DNA from 3 places in the Paenibacillus sp. FSL E2-0178 genome. Region 2 is predicted to be linked to each of the others. Evidence: riboswitches for the same ligand, from Rfam matches in the RefSeq annotation. Region 2 holds a riboswitch; each other region holds the start of a gene.
The links. A riboswitch is a leader RNA that binds a small molecule or an ion and turns the genes downstream of it on or off. The one in region 2 is predicted to bind cyclic di-AMP.
Positions count from the first base shown of each region.

Region 1 (5,676 bases), 3.8 Mb from region 2:
AGGATCAGCACGCTCCCGAGTACTGCCGAGCAAGGAATGATCCAGCGGTAATCCACCCCCACCAGATAACGGGTAATATGCGGAATCATTAATCCGACAAAAGCAATCGGCCCCACCGTCGAGACCGCCGCTCCGGCAAGAATGACCACAATGATCATCCCTGCGGTCTGTACCAGCCGTGTGCGCTGCCCCAGTCCTGCGGCAACATCCCTTCCCAGGCTTAACAGCGTGATGGAACGCGAGAGCACCAGCGACCCGATAAGCGCACCTGCAACCCAGGGGGACATAATCTTGAGCTGTGTCCAGTTCGCTCCGCCAATCCCGCCTGCCATCCAGAACGCAATATCCTGGGAGAGGTGATACAGAATGGCGATGCCTTGGCTGACCGCCAGCAGCATGGCACTGACCGCCGCACCCGCTAAGGTCAGGCGTAGCGGTGTCAGCCCGCTATGGGACAGCGAACCGATGCCGAAGACTAAGAGCGATGCCACAGCCGCTCCAATGAAGCAGTAGATCATGATATACATGAAAGACAGCGAAGGCGCAAAGGCGAAAGCCAATGCCAGGCCGACACCAGCTCCGGCGTTGAGTCCCAGCAGCCCCGAATCCGCCAGCGGATTCCGGGTCATCCCCTGCATGATCGCGCCGGCGACAGCAAAACATGCACCCACCAGCGCTCCAGCCAAAGCCCGGGGGATCCGCAGCTCCCGGATGACCTGATGCTGTCCCAGCTCCGGATTGAAGCGGAAGACAGCTTCCCATACAGTAGCCAGCCGGATATCTGCCGCTCCTACCGATACAGACAGCATCAGCCCGAAGATGATGGCGGCTATTCCGAGCAGCAGGATCGTAGCTGCAGCTACCGGCCGCGACTTGATGGGTTTATCCTCTGCGGCCTTAGAAGGATTGAGGTTAGAACGTGTGGATGAAACCATAAGCCGTCTCCTTAACAGGATTATTACTTGCTTATTACTTGCTTCTAATTGATTATCATTCTCATTATCGCAAATATATGAATATTGTACAAGCAGATAACGCGTAATCTATACTGAACGCCCTCATCTATCGCTCCATTTAAAAAAAGGTGCAGATCATCGTATCCGGGGATACAAGGACCTGCACACTCGCTACCGGCAAAGGCTGATCACCGGCATTTTGAACGCTGCTTATTTTACAAGACTGCTCAGAGCATCATCAATTGTTTTGGAGTTAGCTATAGGACCGCTGTACAGCCAGCTGGTTGCTCTGCCAAACTCATGAACATTCCCCGCCTTAACAGCCGGAATCCCCTTCCAGATCGCGCCATCCGTAACTTCAGCAGCATCCGCCCCGTCACTGTTCACAAGGATGATATGATCTGCAGTCAGCTCAGACAATTTCTCAAGTGAAATCGGATTCCACGTTGCTCTGGACTCAGCAGGAATTTCGGTAACCAGATTCGGAAGCTTCAGTCCAAGATCTCCATACAATACCGCTCCGCTGCTGCGGGTTTCGTCTACAATGAAGAAGCTCTTGGAGACCAGCCAGAGAATGGCAACGGACTCATCGCCGATGGCAGCAGAGATTTTGGCTTTTGCATCAGCAGCTTTTTGATCGTACGCTGTAATTGCTGCTTCAGCTTCAGGCGTTTTGTTCAACAGCTCGCCGATCTTGAGCAGCGATTTGCGCCAGTCCTTGCTGACTTCGTCGCCGAGTACATACGTTGGTGCAATTTTGTTCAGCTGGTCATACAGACCGTTCTGGACAGTACCTTCCGATTGTACAATAGTGAAGTCCGGTGCGAAGCTGGTTACAGCTTCGAGTGGAAGGTCATAGCTGATGGTTGGAATGTCCTTAAGCTCAGCTGCAAGGTAATCCTGAGTGCCGTTTGTCACGGACCATTGGGCAACCGGAGTCACGCCAAGTGCGACCAGATAGTCTTCCAGATAAGAAGCAAGCACACGCTGCGGGTTCGCAGGGACAGTGACTTTATGTCCCATGGCATCCGTTACTGTTTGCTCTACCGCTGGAGCTGTTGTTTCTGCCGGTGCAGTAGTGGCTTCTGCAGTTGCTGCAGGTGCCGTAGTTGCCGCAGCCCCGTTATTGGCTGCATTGTTATTTCCGCATGCGGATAATAACAACGTCGTGGTCATGAGTCCGGCCATAGCCAGCTTCATGCTTGTTGATCTTTGCAGGTTGAACGAAAACATTAATTACCCCTCCTGTATATACATTCATTATTGGTCAAAGGTGATTGCGGCCTTCGCCTCACATAAACTGATGATATTGATTCTCATTCTCTCTGTCAACTAAATTATCTGGTTCCATGTACACTCACCCTGCGCTTAACAAAAAACGGCTGTTCCCGCAACCTGCGGAAACAGCCGTTTTACATATAAAGGGTATGTCTATTTGTGCAAATGATACGGTACAGTTGCTATAACGATATCCTTCTGATTCATCAGATAAGAACGGATGAACAAGCTGGTCTGATTATGCAGAATCGCCTGCCACCAATGCTTCGTAACAAATTGCGGAATGAGTACAGTAATATGGTCTGTAGAAGCGGTTTTCCACTCCACCGTATCGATGAATTTCACCAGCGGGCGGATGATGCTGCGGTAACGCGAGCGGAGTACAATCAGGCGCACCCCAGGGTTCCACTCTTCCCACTTCTGTTCCATTTTGTGAATCTCTTCTTCATCGAATCCGACATATACAGCCACTACATTCTCAGTCAATGACTTCGCATAGCTGATCGAATGCAGCACCGCACGGGTAACACCGGCAACGGGAACCACTACTGTACTTCCTTTAATACAAGGTTTATCCGTCGCCGGACAAATGCGCAGCTGATCGGCAATATTCATATAATGGCGGTGAATCCGGTGGAACACGATGATTACAAGCGGCAGGAAGATGAAGGCCATCCATACACTCGAGAATTTAGTAATAATGAAGATGAGTGTTATGGTTAAGGTTGTGAGCATGCCTACTGTATTCACAGCGAATTTGCTCTGCCAGCCCTTAGGCTTAGTTCTGTACCACTGGACCATCATGCCAAGCTGTGAAAGGGTAAACGGAATGAATACCCCAACGGCGTATAATGGAATCAACCCTTCGGTATTTCCGTGAAAAGCAGCTACAAGCACAGCCGACATTACGCCGAGGAAAATAATGCCGTTGGAGAATCCCAGCCGGTCTCCGCGCACCATGAAGGCATGGGGTAAATATTTGTCCTTGGCGAACATGAAAGCCAGCAGCGGGAAGGCCGAATACGCTGTATTCGCCGCCAGGAACAAGATTACTGCAGTGATACCTTGGATGAAGAAGTACAAACCGCCGCGGCCAAAGGTAGACTCGGTAATCTGCGACACAACCGTCGCTTTCTCATCCGGCATGATGCCGTACCAATAAGCCAGAAGCGTAATCCCCGTGAACATAGCCCCGAGAATCAGACCCATCAGCATCAGCGTTTTAGCCGCATTTTTCTCAGCCGGTGCTTTGAAGTTAGGGATCGCATTGGAGACCGCTTCTACCCCGGTCAGTGCCGAACAGCCGGAGCTGAAGGCCTTAAGCAGAAGGAACATACTTACGTTCGATACCGCTGAGCCGATCTCAGGAACCTGGGCATGAGCACCGCCGGTTGCATACTTGAAGACTCCGGCGATAATCAGTACAAAGATGGAGACGACGAACAGATATACCGGAATGGCTATGAAGGAAGCTGATTCAGTAACACCCCGCAGATTGACAATCGTTAAGAGCAGAATGACAGTAACCGCTATGAGTACACTATGATTATGAAGACCCGGGAACGCTGAAGTGATCGCATCCGTTCCCGCCGAGGCGCTTACCGCCACCGTTAGAATATAATCGACCAGCAAAGAGCCACCGGCAAGCAATCCGGTATGAACCCCTAGATTGGTTTTGGCAACAATGTAGGCGCCCCCGCCCTGCGGATAAGCAAAAATGGTCTGCCGATAAGACAGGATTAAGATGGCCAGCAGGCCCAATACGGCTAATGCAATTGGCAATGAGTACCAGATAGCTGTGAAACCTGCGGCCACAAGTACGATTAGGATTTGTTCTGTTCCGTAGGCTACAGACGAGAGCGCATCAGAAGACAGGACAGCCAGTGCTTTCACCTTGGATAACTTTTCATGATCGAGTTCGTTCGACTTCATCGGACGCCCGATCAATAGTCGTTTTACCTTGCTTACCATTGTAGTAACAGTTCCTCTCTTTGTTAAGTTGAAACGGCAGTACCGCGCGCTGTTTTCATAAGTGGATTTCATAAATGCAGGCACAAAAATAAGCATACGGAAATGATCCGCATGCCTTGAGTGCATGGTCATTATCCCACTATTGCTTACGAGGTTAGCTGGCGGATTCGGGCTGTGGTAGCCCTACGGTTTTCGAGTCTGCTGACCCGCTTCCGATTCACCCCGTTGGCACTCGGCCAAGTTTGGTTCCCCCGTTTTTCCTTCCGGAAAATTCAGCGCATATTCAACTTCTCACAAGGACTAATAATAATCTACAATGCCTCTTCCGTAAAGCGTTGAAACAAATGAAAAAAGAATGAAAAACAACCAAAACAACCAAATCCATGATCCGGTATGTCTTGCTCTTTCATTCTCTTTCATTATCCCTTTATCGCGTGATTTTACAGCATTTCTGCTTAATAATTTACACTCAATTTAAGGGAAATAGTTACTCTTCATTCTGCCTGACGGCTTCTTACTCACCTGCATCCTCTTTACGCCCTGTCCATAGCAGAATTGTGATTAATGCGAACGCAATGAGTGCCAGCAGCGGGATGGTGATGAATCCGAAATAATTCAGATAATCCGTGTTACACGGCACACCAATTGTACATGGAAGCACCTTGCTGAGTGCCGGAATTTTCTGCTCCGCGTAATGATAGATCGAAATGCTTCCGCCAATCAAACTTAAGGGAAGAACATAAGGGATAATGCGCTTATCCCCCCGGTAAGTGGCGATTCCGAGCAAAATCAGCTGCGGGTACATAAATATCCGCTGAAACCAGCATAGCTTGCAGGGCTCATATTTCAGCACTTCACTGAGATACAGACTGCCTGCTACAGCAACAACCGAGACGAACCAGGCCAAGTAGAGACAATTCCGGCGGCAGAATGCAGAGAATTTATTCATTGTGCAGCCACAGCTTCCGCAGCTACCTGGATTTGAGCATCAATTTCCTCCATATTAAAAGGTTCATTCACCTTGACTCCATTGACATACAGTGATGGCGTGTTGGTTACGCCTGTGTCTGTGCCAAGCTGGATATCTCTCTCCAGTTCGCTTTCGTAGGTCTTGTCTTCAATATCCTTACGCAGCAAATCGAAGTCAATGGGCAGTTCTAATTGCTGTGCCAGACTTACCAGGAAGTCCGGGGTTGCCCACTCTACCTTTTCTTCACCCTGGTTAGCATAGATAGCATCGAAGAATTTCCAGAAGGCCTCTTGATTCTGATGGTACACGGAGAGTGCCGCAAGTGAGGCTGTTCTCGAATCCGTACCGATAAAGGCCAGGTTGACGAAGTAAAAGGCTGCTTTATCCTGATTAACATACTCCTGAACGATTTGCGGTTTAATCACTCCGGTGAACTGGGCGCAAGCCGGACATTTGTAATCGCCGAATTCAACGATTTTGACGGGTGCATCTTCTTTGCCC
Region 1 is NZ_CP151953.1:187,493-193,168, reverse strand. It holds gene MHI42_RS00935 (iron ABC transporter permease) at 1-935, opposite strand, end outside; gene MHI42_RS00930 (iron-hydroxamate ABC transporter substrate-binding protein) at 1,167-2,189, opposite strand; gene MHI42_RS00925 (APC family permease) at 2,388-4,205, opposite strand; cyclic di-AMP (ydaO/yuaA leader) riboswitch at 4,334-4,493, opposite strand; gene MHI42_RS00920 (disulfide oxidoreductase) at 4,720-5,154, opposite strand; gene MHI42_RS00915 (DsbA family protein) at 5,151-5,676, opposite strand, start outside.
Region 1: linked by a shared signal. The riboswitch ahead of MHI42_RS00925 (APC family permease) and the one ahead of MHI42_RS20360 (G5 domain-containing protein) in region 2 are both predicted to bind cyclic di-AMP.

Region 2 (5,676 bases):
ACCAACCATTCCCAAAACAGTCAACCTTTTTTGAGGCGAATTTTAAGGAAACTTTGAAGGAAACATTCATACCGCCATTGGTTAGGCATATATCCCAAAAAGAACCTCGAAAATATTTGTCGATTTGTAAATTGCTAAATTGTCATAATTCGACAAAGTACGACAATATTTATTATTATAACTGTAATTCCACCCTATTTCTATGGATATTATTCAAAGGAGTTGATCTCATGAAGCAACCGCTGACAGAAGAGAAGGTATTTAAGGATCCGGTTCATAACTACATTCACGTCCAGGACACCATTATCTGGCGTCTGATTAACACCAAGGAGTTCCAGCGTCTGCGGCGCATCCGCCAGCTCGGTACCTCTTATCTGACTTTCCATGGCGCAGAACACAGCCGGTTTTCCCATTCGCTTGGTGTTTATGAAATTACCCGGCGGATTATATCGCAGTTTGAACGGAGCGGATATAAGGATTGGATGCCTGAGGAGAGTTTGCTTACCCTGTGTGCGGCGCTGCTGCATGATTTGGGACATGGCCCGTTTTCCCATTCTATAGAAGAAGCTTTTGAAATGGACCATGAGGACTGGACCTGCCGGATCATTCTGGAGGATACGGAAATCACCGCTATTCTGCGTGATGTAGCTGAGGACTTTCCTAAAAAAGTAGCCTCTGTGATCTCCAAAACGTATGAGCATGAAATTGTTGTCAATTTGGTGTCGGGGCCGCTGGATGCGGACCGGATGGATTATCTTTTGCGTGATGCCTATTATACAGGGGTGAATTACGGAACCATTGACATTGACCGGATTCTGCGGATGCTGCGTCCCTATGACGGCCGGGTAGTTGTTAAAGAATCCGGGATGCATGCGATTGAGGATTACCTGATGTCACGTTATCAGATGTACTGGCAGGTCTATTTCCATCCGGTAACACGCAGCTCGGAAATTATTCTGCGCCAGATTCTCCGCAGAGCCAAGGAGCTGGTACAGGAGGATTATGCTTTCCGGTTCATGATTGAGCCGCTAAGTGATTTGTTCCGCGGGGATGTAACGGTGGAGCAGTACCTGCTGCTGGATGAGGCATTGATGCAGACAGCCTTCATGCAGTGGACGCTGGAGAGTGATGAAATTTTAAGCGACTTGTGCAGCCGATTTATTCATCGTAAACTGTATAAATATGTGGAGATGGAGCATCTGGATACAGAGACAATTGACGAAATCCGCCGCAGCTTTGCCGGTGCCGGACTGCGTGCTGATTATGATCTGGAAATCGATTTTCCGACAGATCTTCCTTATGATGTATTCCGTCCGGGGGACGCTTTTGACAGCAAACAGATTCTGCTTCTGGACCGTCATGATAAGCTGCGGGAGATCTCTGAGGTATCGGATATTGTACGCTCAATCAGCGGGATTCACCGAGGCAGATACCATCTCTATTTCCCGCAGGACAGGCTGCAGAAAGCCCTTCCACAGCTGCCGCCCTCCATCGCAGATATTTTTGCAAAATAACCTAAAATACTTGTAATTCATCATAGAAATCAAGGCGGAAAGGATGAAATATAATGCAGTTATTCGACACACATACCCATTTGGATGCTCCGCAATTCGACGAGGACCGCGAGGAGGTAATCGCCCGGGCACTGGAGTCCGGAGTCAGTAAAATGATCAATATCGGCTTCAACCGGGAGACGATTCCGACAACGATGGAGCTCGCAGAGAAATATGATTATATTTATGCAGCGGTGGGCTGGCATCCCCAGGATGCATTCAGTATGAAGGAGGGCGACCTCGAATGGATTGCTTCGCTTTGCAGTCATCCCAAGGTAGTGGCCATCGGTGAGATCGGACTTGACTATTATTGGGACACCTCTCCTAAGGATGTGCAGCATGAGGTATTCCGCAAGCAAATTGGCCTGGCACGTGAACTGAAGATGCCAATCTGTATCCATAACCGCGATGCCCACGAGGATGTAATCCGGATTCTGCGGGAGGAAAAAGCGGGTGAGGTTGGAGGGGTGATGCATTCGTTCTCCGGCAGCTGGGAAAGCGCCAAAATGTGTCTGGATCTCGGCTTCCATTTGTCCTTCGGCGGACCGATTACGTTTAAGAATGCAAGGGTGCCCAAAGAGGTGCTCGCCCAGACTCCGCTGGACCGGCTGCTGATCGAAACGGACTCCCCATATTTGACTCCGCACCCCTTCCGCGGCAAGCGGAATGAGACCGCACATGTAAGACTGGTAGCGGAGGCAGCTGCGGCAATAAAAGGGATTGATTTACAGGAATTGGCTGAAATTACGTATGCGAACGCACTGGAACGATTTGGGATTGTCTGAAAACGGGAGAAAAAGCGGTGAAAAATGAAGTATAGCCGATATATTAAACTTTTATAGTCTAAAAACGGCTGAATATTACAATATTTTAATCATTTTTTTACGTAAACGTGGTTGAATCGTCCTTTACAACATGCATCAAAACAGGATATCATCTTTTCAGTGCAGTGAGCTGTTGTTACTGTGACAGTCACTATTTCATGGATCGTCTCGCTGAGTCTCCGTATGGAGAACGGGGGAACCAATAAATGCCCTGCCGCATGCCCGTACATAGAGTACAACACAGAATTGCCGCAGAATTTATTTGATTTCTTCACGTGGTCTTTGGGGTGAATTTGAGGGCAACCGCCGTGAGCGGGTGACCTGAGATAGGGCGTCTCTCTTATGCCCGAACCCGACAGCTAACCCCGTAAGCGCAAGTAAGAGAGGAAACCTCGTGCATAAACATTCCCGCGTATTCGACACCGGAGAAGCCACGAAAGAGTCCTCTGTGAACTCTTTTTTGGGCTTTTTTTTGTTTTGAATAATGCGGATGTTCCCGGCATACTGTTATATAACAGATATCCGGAGTAGCTATGCCGAGCAGGCGATCCATGAGCAGGAAACGCTGGAGCAATGCGGGCGTATCCTGTTGCAATCTCAAACCTAGTTTCGTCAGAAATGATGCAGTCACCTTGATATAACTTGGACGACGGGGCTATGTAAGGAGGATGGAGAGAGTGGGCGTATTCCAACCAGAGGTATCCCATGATTCGCAATCATCCAGCAGGTCTTTCGCATTACGGTTGAAGCAAGTGAATCCTCGCGTACTTTCACTTGCAGGTGTGATATCGATTGTTATCGCACTGTTAATTCTGCTGTACGTACACGGTCAGAGTAATAAAGAAATTATTTTAGTTATAGACGGACAGGTACAGACACTGGAGACGCGGGAAGCGCTGCTCAGTGATGTGCTGGCAAAGGAACAAATTTCGCTGCAGCCGTATGATGAGCTATCTATTGGCCTTAGTGATGAAATACAAGACGGCGACCGTGTCGTAATCACCCGTGCGCAGAAGCTTATGCTTACTGCAGACGGTGCAACCAAGACCATATACACCACCGAGGATTCGCTCGGAGATGCCATTACCAAGCTGGGTTACAGCCTGGAGGGCAATGACAAGATTTTCCCTTCGCTTGATACCGCAGTCACACCAGACATGGAAGTCAAGATTGTCCGTATTACCAAGCAGACCGTACAGCGGACAGTAAACTTGCCTTTTAAGGTCATCAAAACCGCAGACCCCTCTCTGTATAAGGGAGACGTAAGAGTTGCACAGGCAGGCAAGCCGGGCGCGATCATCCAGCATATCGAGAAGGTATATCAGGATGGGGAGCTAGTCTCCATGAATATGGTCGGCAAGGAAGTTCAGACGGTAACCAAAGATAAGGTTATTGCTGTCGGTACCAAAGCGGTTCCGAAGCCTGTTGTAGCTGCTGCAACTACATCCAAAGCAACAACAACCTCCAAATCATCCAAAGTCAGTGCGAAGAGCAACAACGTCACGAGCAAGGCAGGCGTAGATTTTGAATACAAAAAAATGATCAAAAACGTATCTATGACGGCTTATTCCTCGGAAGAACCGGGAATTGGAACACGTACCGCCTCCGGCACACGCGTAACGGAAGGCCGCACTATTGCAGTGGATCCGAATGTAATACCAATTGGCTGGTGGGTGTACATTGAGGGATTAGGGTTTCGCCGAGCAGAGGATACCGGCGGTGCCATTAAAGGCAACAAGGTGGATGTATACTACGATTCACTTAGCCATGCCCGTAATTTCGGCCGGAAGTCGCGGACCATCTATGTGATTGGACCTGTGAAGCCGGAGCTTAATTAAGCGGCAAGTCTTTTGCAAATTAGCGGTTTATAAGATATAGTGGGGGTAGCACTTACGGAATTTAGAGAGCTGCCGCTCATCACTTATACATTCTTTAGCCAAAAAGAAGGGGAGCGAATCCTCTTCTTTTTGCGTTTTAGAATAAGGGAGTAAATTATTTATGATTAAAGAATTAATTGTCGTCGAAGGTAAAAGCGATACCGTGGCCGTTAAGCGGGCGGTAGAAGCGGATACGATTGAAACAGGCGGTTCCGCAGTGGACCGTAAGGTCATTGCAAAGATTACATTAGCCATGGAACGCAGAGGGGTTATTATCCTCACGGATCCCGATCATGCCGGAGAGCGGATTCGCAAAATTGTCTCCTCCAAGGTACCCGGATGCAAGCACGCATTCATTCCGGAGAAGGATGCTACCCGCAAAGGGGATATAGGTGTGGAGAATGCCTCGCCTGAGGCCATCCGCCATGCGCTGGAGCATGTCCATACTTCTTTTGAAGGGGCACCGGCTGTAATCGGGCTGGAGGATCTTATGGCCGCAGGTATGATGGTACACGCACAGGCAGCAGAGAGAAGAATGCAGCTTGGCAATCTGCTGGGTATCGGTTATTGCAACGGCAAGCAGCTGTACAAGCGTCTGGCGATGTTCGGTATTACACGCGAAGAGTTCGCGCGCGCTCTCGCCCAAATTGATCAGGGAGGCATTACTTCATGAGCGACACTCTGAATATCTCATCCCCAACTAGAACCAAAGCAATCATACAGCGGTACGGGTTTTCGTTCAAAAAAAGCCTGGGCCAGAACTTTTTGATCGACCAGAATATTCTGGACAAAATTGTCGATGCCGCAGGCCTGGATTCTGCAGCAGGCGCACTGGAGATTGGCCCGGGTATCGGAGCCCTGACGGAAAGGCTGGCGATGACAGCAGGAGCGGTCACAGCGGTGGAGATTGACCGCAGACTGATTCCGATCCTCAGGGATGTCCTGTCACCCTATCCCCATGTAAAGATCCGCAATGATGATGTACTGAAGGTCAACATGCAGGAGCTGTTTGCCGAAGATTTTGCCGGTGTGGACAGGGTCAGCGTAGTGGCTAACCTCCCGTATTATGTGACGACCCCGATTCTCATGAAGCTGCTGGAAGAGAAGCTGCCGCTTGATAACATTGTCGTTATGATCCAGAAGGAAGTTGCCGAACGTATGGCTGCTTCTCCTGGAGGCAAAGAGTACGGAAGCCTTAGTATTGCCGTCCAGTATTACAGCGAGCCCGAACTGGTCTGCATGGTACCCCGGACAGTGTTCATTCCGCAGCCGAATGTAGAGTCAGCCGTCATCCGTCTGAAGGTCAGAGAGCGCCCTCCGGTTGAAGTTGCCGATGAGAAGCATTTCTTCGATGTTGTTCAGGCATCCTTCACCCAGCGGCGCAAGACGATCGCCAATAACCTGAAGGCCCGCTACTTCGCT
Region 2 is NZ_CP151953.1:4,698,152-4,703,827, reverse strand. It holds gene MHI42_RS20370 (HD domain-containing protein) at 231-1,514, shown strand; gene MHI42_RS20365 (TatD family hydrolase) at 1,568-2,338, shown strand; cyclic di-AMP (ydaO/yuaA leader) riboswitch at 2,537-2,766, shown strand; gene MHI42_RS20360 (G5 domain-containing protein) at 3,055-4,215, shown strand; gene rnmV (ribonuclease M5) at 4,376-4,927, shown strand; gene rsmA (16S rRNA (adenine(1518)-N(6)/adenine(1519)-N(6))-dimethyltransferase RsmA) at 4,924-5,676, shown strand, end outside.

Region 3 (5,676 bases), 630 kb from region 2:
GACCATCACCTGTCCGCCCAGCTTACGCAGATGATTGTGCATCAGCGAGGACTGCATATTCAGCGCCGCCTTCGACATGCAGTAGCCGTACATATTAATTCTTTTGTTCCGGCTGATACTGCCTGCCTCTGAGGAGATGTTAATAATTAGCCGCTGCTTGCCCTGCAAAAGCAATCCCATCAACGCGTTGCTCACCCGGAGCGCGCCGAGCGTATTCACATTATAGAGCTGCGCCATGGCCTCATCATCCATATCCACGAGCATTGTAGCATTGTCCGCCTGGTGGATAATACCGGCATTGTTGATAATAATATCGATGTGTCCCGTACTGCCGGCAATACTCCGCGCTGCCTCTTTCACGCTCTCTGCGCTGCCGATATCAAGAGGGACCAGCATCAGCGTGTCCTGGTATTGCGCTTTCAGAACCTCCAGTGCCTCAGCTTCCGGTAAATACCGGCCGGCAAACACTGTGTATTTATTCTCCAGAAGAAAGCGTACCAGATAAAACCCGAGCCCGCGGTCGGCACCGGTTACAAAAGCGACCCTTTTCATGAATTGCACACCCCTCATACCTGCTTATTTATGCGCAGAGCGTTGCTGCATCACTCTCACATTAGCATGGCAATTGGCCTTTATCAACATCCTGCAAGGGAGGGGGATAAGCCTGCTGAACATTCTTTTGCTTTAATTTTGAACTATGTTACAATCAAGAATAATAGTTGTTAACAACACAATTGTTGACAAGATGCTTTCTAAATTCTATTCCAGGAAGGTGATCCTCTGATGTCTATTCAACAAATCCATACACTGGATGAACTGCAACAATACGTAGGGCAACCCGGCAAAAAATTGCTCTTCAAGCACAGCACCACCTGCCCGATCAGCGCCAAAGCAAATGAGGAGTTCCAGGCCTATACACAGAATTCCGACACGCCTGCCGCCATTGTACATGTTATCGAAGACCGTCCGGTCTCCAATCAGATTGCCGAGGATTTCGGGATTAAGCATGAATCGCCGCAGATTTTCCTGCTGGAGGATGGTGAGGTCCGCTGGAACACTTCCCACTGGAAAATCACCCGCGGCGCCATCAAGGAAGCTGTGGAGCAATGAGCCAGAACGTAATCATCTATTCCACCTCCGGCTGCAGCGACTGCAATCAGGTGAAGCAGCTGCTTGAGAGCAAGGGCATTCCCTTCGAAGTCAGAGATGTGATGACCAGTACCGTCTATCAGGAAGAAGTCGAGAAGCTGGGCTTCATGGGTGTTCCAGTCACCGTGTCCGGAGACCGGGCTGTCAAGGGCTTCAATCTCCCTGAGCTTCAGGAGCTTATTGAGGCAGCTGTACAGTAAGGATTCAGTCAGTTATGCAAAATGGTGCCGCCCTCTTTACAGGGCCGGCACCATTTTTGTCGTTCAGATCTGTCAGGCCGGGAATGTAACCCCCGTCATAGCTTCACTCAGCTCCCATAGCATCAGGGCGTTGCCCGAATCGATCGCCCAGTCCTGCACCCCAGGCTGGTGCGAATCCCCGGACTCCGCAACAGGAGCGATGTCGGCATCCTCGCAATACACGCCGCCCGTGCCGTCGAGCAGCGGACTCACCGCGCACCAGACACTGGTCGCGGCTCCCTGCTGGACCGTCTTCATATGATTCATACGCCCGGCCGGGATACGGTTGCCCGCCTCATCCAGCGCCCCCATGCCGCGCAGCTCGTCATCCGACAGATGCCGGGCCAGATCGGTCAGGATGCTGCCGGGATGCACGGAGAATGCCCGGACACCATGTACTTGCCCGCGTTTGTCCAGTTCAAGGGCGAACAGCACATTGGCGGTCTTCGACTGGCCGTAGGCTGTCCATTTCTCATAGGCCCGCCGCTCAAAGTTCACGTCTGCGAAATCAACACCGGCAATGCGGTGGCCGCGTGAGGATACGGAGACTACCCGTGCGCCTCCGGACTTCACCAGCGCAGGCCAGAGCCGGGCTGCCAGCTGGAAATGCCCCAGATGGTTGGTGGCGAACTGCACTTCGTATCCGCGAGCATCCCGGGCCAGCGGCGAAGCCATAATGCCTGCGCTGTGAATGAGGATATCCAGCGGCCGGCCGGAGTCCAGGAACCGCTGCGCGAAGGCATCGATGGATACCGGCTCCAGCAAATCCAGTGACTCCAGCTGGACTCCGGGGATGCCGGCAAGGGCGAGCCGGGCCTTTTCCGGTGTCCGTACGGGAACTATCAATGTAGCTCCGGCCGCAGCCAGGACACGTGTGGTCTCCAGACCCAGGCCGGAGTAGCCGCCGGTCACGATGGCTGTTTTGCCGCTCAGATTATGGCCTTGGATTACTTGCTCCGCCGTAGTGTCCGGCCCAAACCCCGAAGGAATCGGGTGCTGCTTAACTTTCGCGTGATTCAACTCTTTGTTCGTCTCCTGATTCAACCCAGTATTCATTCCTCGTTCCTCCTCTGTTCCATTTCCGCGATGAACCTGCCGTCCTTAAGCTCCCGGAAGTTCTTCAGCTTGTATTTCATAAGCTCCAGGGCCGCCGTAAGTTCCGTGAGCTGCTCTTCAATCAACGTTTTATGCCCGTCCAGCACACTGTAGCATTCATCGTAGTCCTCTTCCGCTGACGCCCGGATGTATTCTTGAATGATGCGCAGCGGCATATGGGTTCTTTTGAGAATAGCAACGAAATGCACCCGGTCCAGCTCACGCCTGCTGTATGCCCGCTGGCCGTTCTCCTTGCGGCTTGCCGGGGGCAGGAGCTTGATTTTCTCATAATAGCGGATGGTATCCTGGCTGAGTCCTGTCCGCTCTGCTACCTCGGCAATCGTAAAAACAGGCTCCATTTGCTGCTGGCCTCCTTCTTAATCTAGCTTCTTAGTTTGGCTTTCAGTCTTGGTAATTTACTGACAGTCTGCCCTTACAGAATCAAATGATAATCCCTGGAGTATGGTCCAAGTCAAGCATTCGGGAAGCGGGAATTAGGCCCTCCCGGATGTATGGTTTGTGCGGCTAGAAAGGATACCCTTTTCGTAGAATCGGGCTCTAATTCAGGTACAATTTGTAAACCGCCGTAATTACTCTAATAACACAATCACGCATCTATTTGCCTGACGGGTAACGCTTACTTTATCTTCAATCTCTCATTATCTCCCGATATCTCACTAATACGCCCATTTCACAAAAATTCGATATCGACGCCGTTTCCGTCTAACGCATTAATATTTCCGGAGTTCTCCTGCCGCTGCCTCCCAAAAATAAAAAACGGCGATTGAGCGAGATAAACGGATGATAATCGGCCACATATATGGTTTTAGTCTCCAATATTCCTCGCAAAGCAGCAATTTATTGCAAATCCGGCGCAGAAGCACTCTTTTCCATTTTTACAAAGACAACCCTGAAAGGGTATGATTCGTGTTGAAAGTTACCAGTGAAAATGTGAATGCACGCTGAATTTCCGCCAAGCGGAAAACGGGGGAACCATCAGGCCGCAGGCCTACTTGGGGTGAATCCGAAGGAGACTTCAATTACGCAGTCTCAAAAGGTAGGGCGACTCTCACCGTCCGAATCCGACAGCTAACCCCGTAAGCGTAAAGAGAGAGATCTTGATCCGCCACGATTTTGCCCCAGGCTTCTTACGCCTGCAACAAAACCGCAGCAGAGGTCCTCCTCTGTCTGCGGTTTTTTGCGCACTTATTCCGGAGGATCAGCATTTCGGCAAACCTATCAACTACATATCCAAACTATAAATCGCCCACATTCAGGAAGGAACGTGTCCACATGCCAGACCCATTATCGTCCAACGCAGCTCCCGCTGCCGGATTCACCAGCTATATTGAGCAATATAGCGGAACCATCTATGCGCTAAGCTGTCTCCTGCTGGAGAAGGGCGCCCGCGCCGATCAAGCCGCAGTTGCCACATTCGCGGCACTCTATGAGCCTTGGCTCAAGGGCAGCATCCAAGCAGATGCTTACTCCCTTACCGCCTACAGGGAATGCATCCGGCAATGCTCGCTGGTTGCTCAAGACCGCGGCCGCTGCTCTTCTGCCCTGCTCACCTGGGAGGATCAGATCGCCAGCGCCTTATGGTACGGCATCCAGCTGCCTCTGCCCGAGATCAGCCTCATCCTGCAGCGAAGCGTCCCTGAGCTGAAAGCGCAGCTCAGAGGGATTCGCGAACAGATGGCTGCTGCGCGGCCAGCTGTCCCGCGCCCGTCGGCGGGATAATAGGGAAGATGGCTGGGCCTGCAACAATAGCTTTAATCATGCCACTGCGATCCATGCGGACTGTAGATCCGTTATTTCGCCCAATCAGGCCATTCAGCGATCCATGCGGACTCAGAGGACCTTAACTAACCAGTTTCGCCTCATTTTGAGCTCCCTCGAACAATATAAGCGCTCCTGAGTCCGCAACGGGTAAAAAAGCAGGCTTTTTCACAAAATAAGGTCCTCTCATTCCGCGTAGCAAGCGCTGCATGGAGTAAATCCGCTGACGCCGTACATATTAATAAAAGCCGCAGCATCCGCCACGACTCTCCATTTGCTATGCTATGCTATCCGTTCCAGTGCCAGAAATCAGCGCTTGCCCTTGCCGCCCTTGGCGAACCGCCAAAAAGCCATGCAGCATCCGAGCAGCCCGACGCCCAGCAAGATGGTCTGCAGTGCTCCCAGCCAGGTTGATTTGTCCGACGGGATCAGGCTGCTGATAATGATCAGCAGGATGGAGACCACGACCAGCACGGGGGTTTGTCTACTTTTTTTCACAAAAAATCACCACTCCTAATTACTAATATTACTAAGGTACACTATCTGCTGGGTTTTAACCAGTTGGGGGGGGGGTACTCACTCTATAGAACAGCATTATTTATAAGCCCGATAACAAGTATCGCTTCTTGTTTATAGCCTTCAAGATTATCTAGCGCCACCCATTCCGGGTCATCTTTTCTATACTGATAGAATCTTACAACCACGTCTTTTCCATCCAGCTGAGAGCTCAATACGATAATAAACTGCCTATCGCTGTAGTACTCTTGCATCTTCCCTGTCCACCGATCTATTATTTGCATTCCAGTTGCTATATCACTTACATGTAAATGATTAATTGATGCTTCTAATCCAGTTCTGTCCGGGTATGTTGTTTCTTTGACTGTTTTTAAAGTTCCAAGTTCAGTGGTATCTATCAAAATACAATGATCCCATTCCGTAAAACTAGGACTCGGTCCCTCCGAGGCTACATGGACTGAAGGTGGCACATTTTTAAGTAAATAACGCATTGCCTTATTTGTCTTCGTACTTCTCCTCATCACTACAGGTCATCCACCTTCCATACCCCATCCATTTTAATTATTGAATAGACAGCGGTATCATCACTCCCGTTATCCCAGGACCTGTCCGCTACCACTTCATATTCATCAGCGTCTATTTTATTCATTTCATTAATTTCGTAATCTGTTATATTTGCCGTCTCCTTGCTGATTTCATCATACAGAGCCTTCATTTCATCTATCGTCTTACTTTCTGAGGTATCTCCGGAACACCACATGTGCACTTTCGCGATGAAATCATCCAGGTAGCTCACTACCACACTGTTCAGCTCCGGATCATCACTTAGCTTCTGCTGCTTAATCGTTCTAAATCCATCTAACATAATATCCGGCCGCTTCACAAAAGTCTATCTGTT
Region 3 is NZ_CP151953.1:4,072,212-4,077,887, forward strand. It holds gene MHI42_RS17640 (SDR family NAD(P)-dependent oxidoreductase) at 1-552, opposite strand, end outside; gene ytxJ (bacillithiol system redox-active protein YtxJ) at 784-1,110, shown strand; gene MHI42_RS17650 (glutaredoxin family protein) at 1,107-1,349, shown strand; gene MHI42_RS17655 (oxidoreductase) at 1,422-2,444, opposite strand; gene MHI42_RS17660 (MerR family transcriptional regulator) at 2,441-2,842, opposite strand; cyclic di-AMP (ydaO/yuaA leader) riboswitch at 3,434-3,603, shown strand; gene MHI42_RS17665 (hypothetical protein) at 3,777-4,223, shown strand; gene MHI42_RS17670 (hypothetical protein) at 4,572-4,760, opposite strand; gene MHI42_RS17675 (hypothetical protein) at 4,844-5,302, opposite strand; gene MHI42_RS17680 (hypothetical protein) at 5,302-5,643, opposite strand.
Region 3: linked by a shared signal. The riboswitch ahead of MHI42_RS17665 (hypothetical protein) and the one ahead of MHI42_RS20360 (G5 domain-containing protein) in region 2 are both predicted to bind cyclic di-AMP.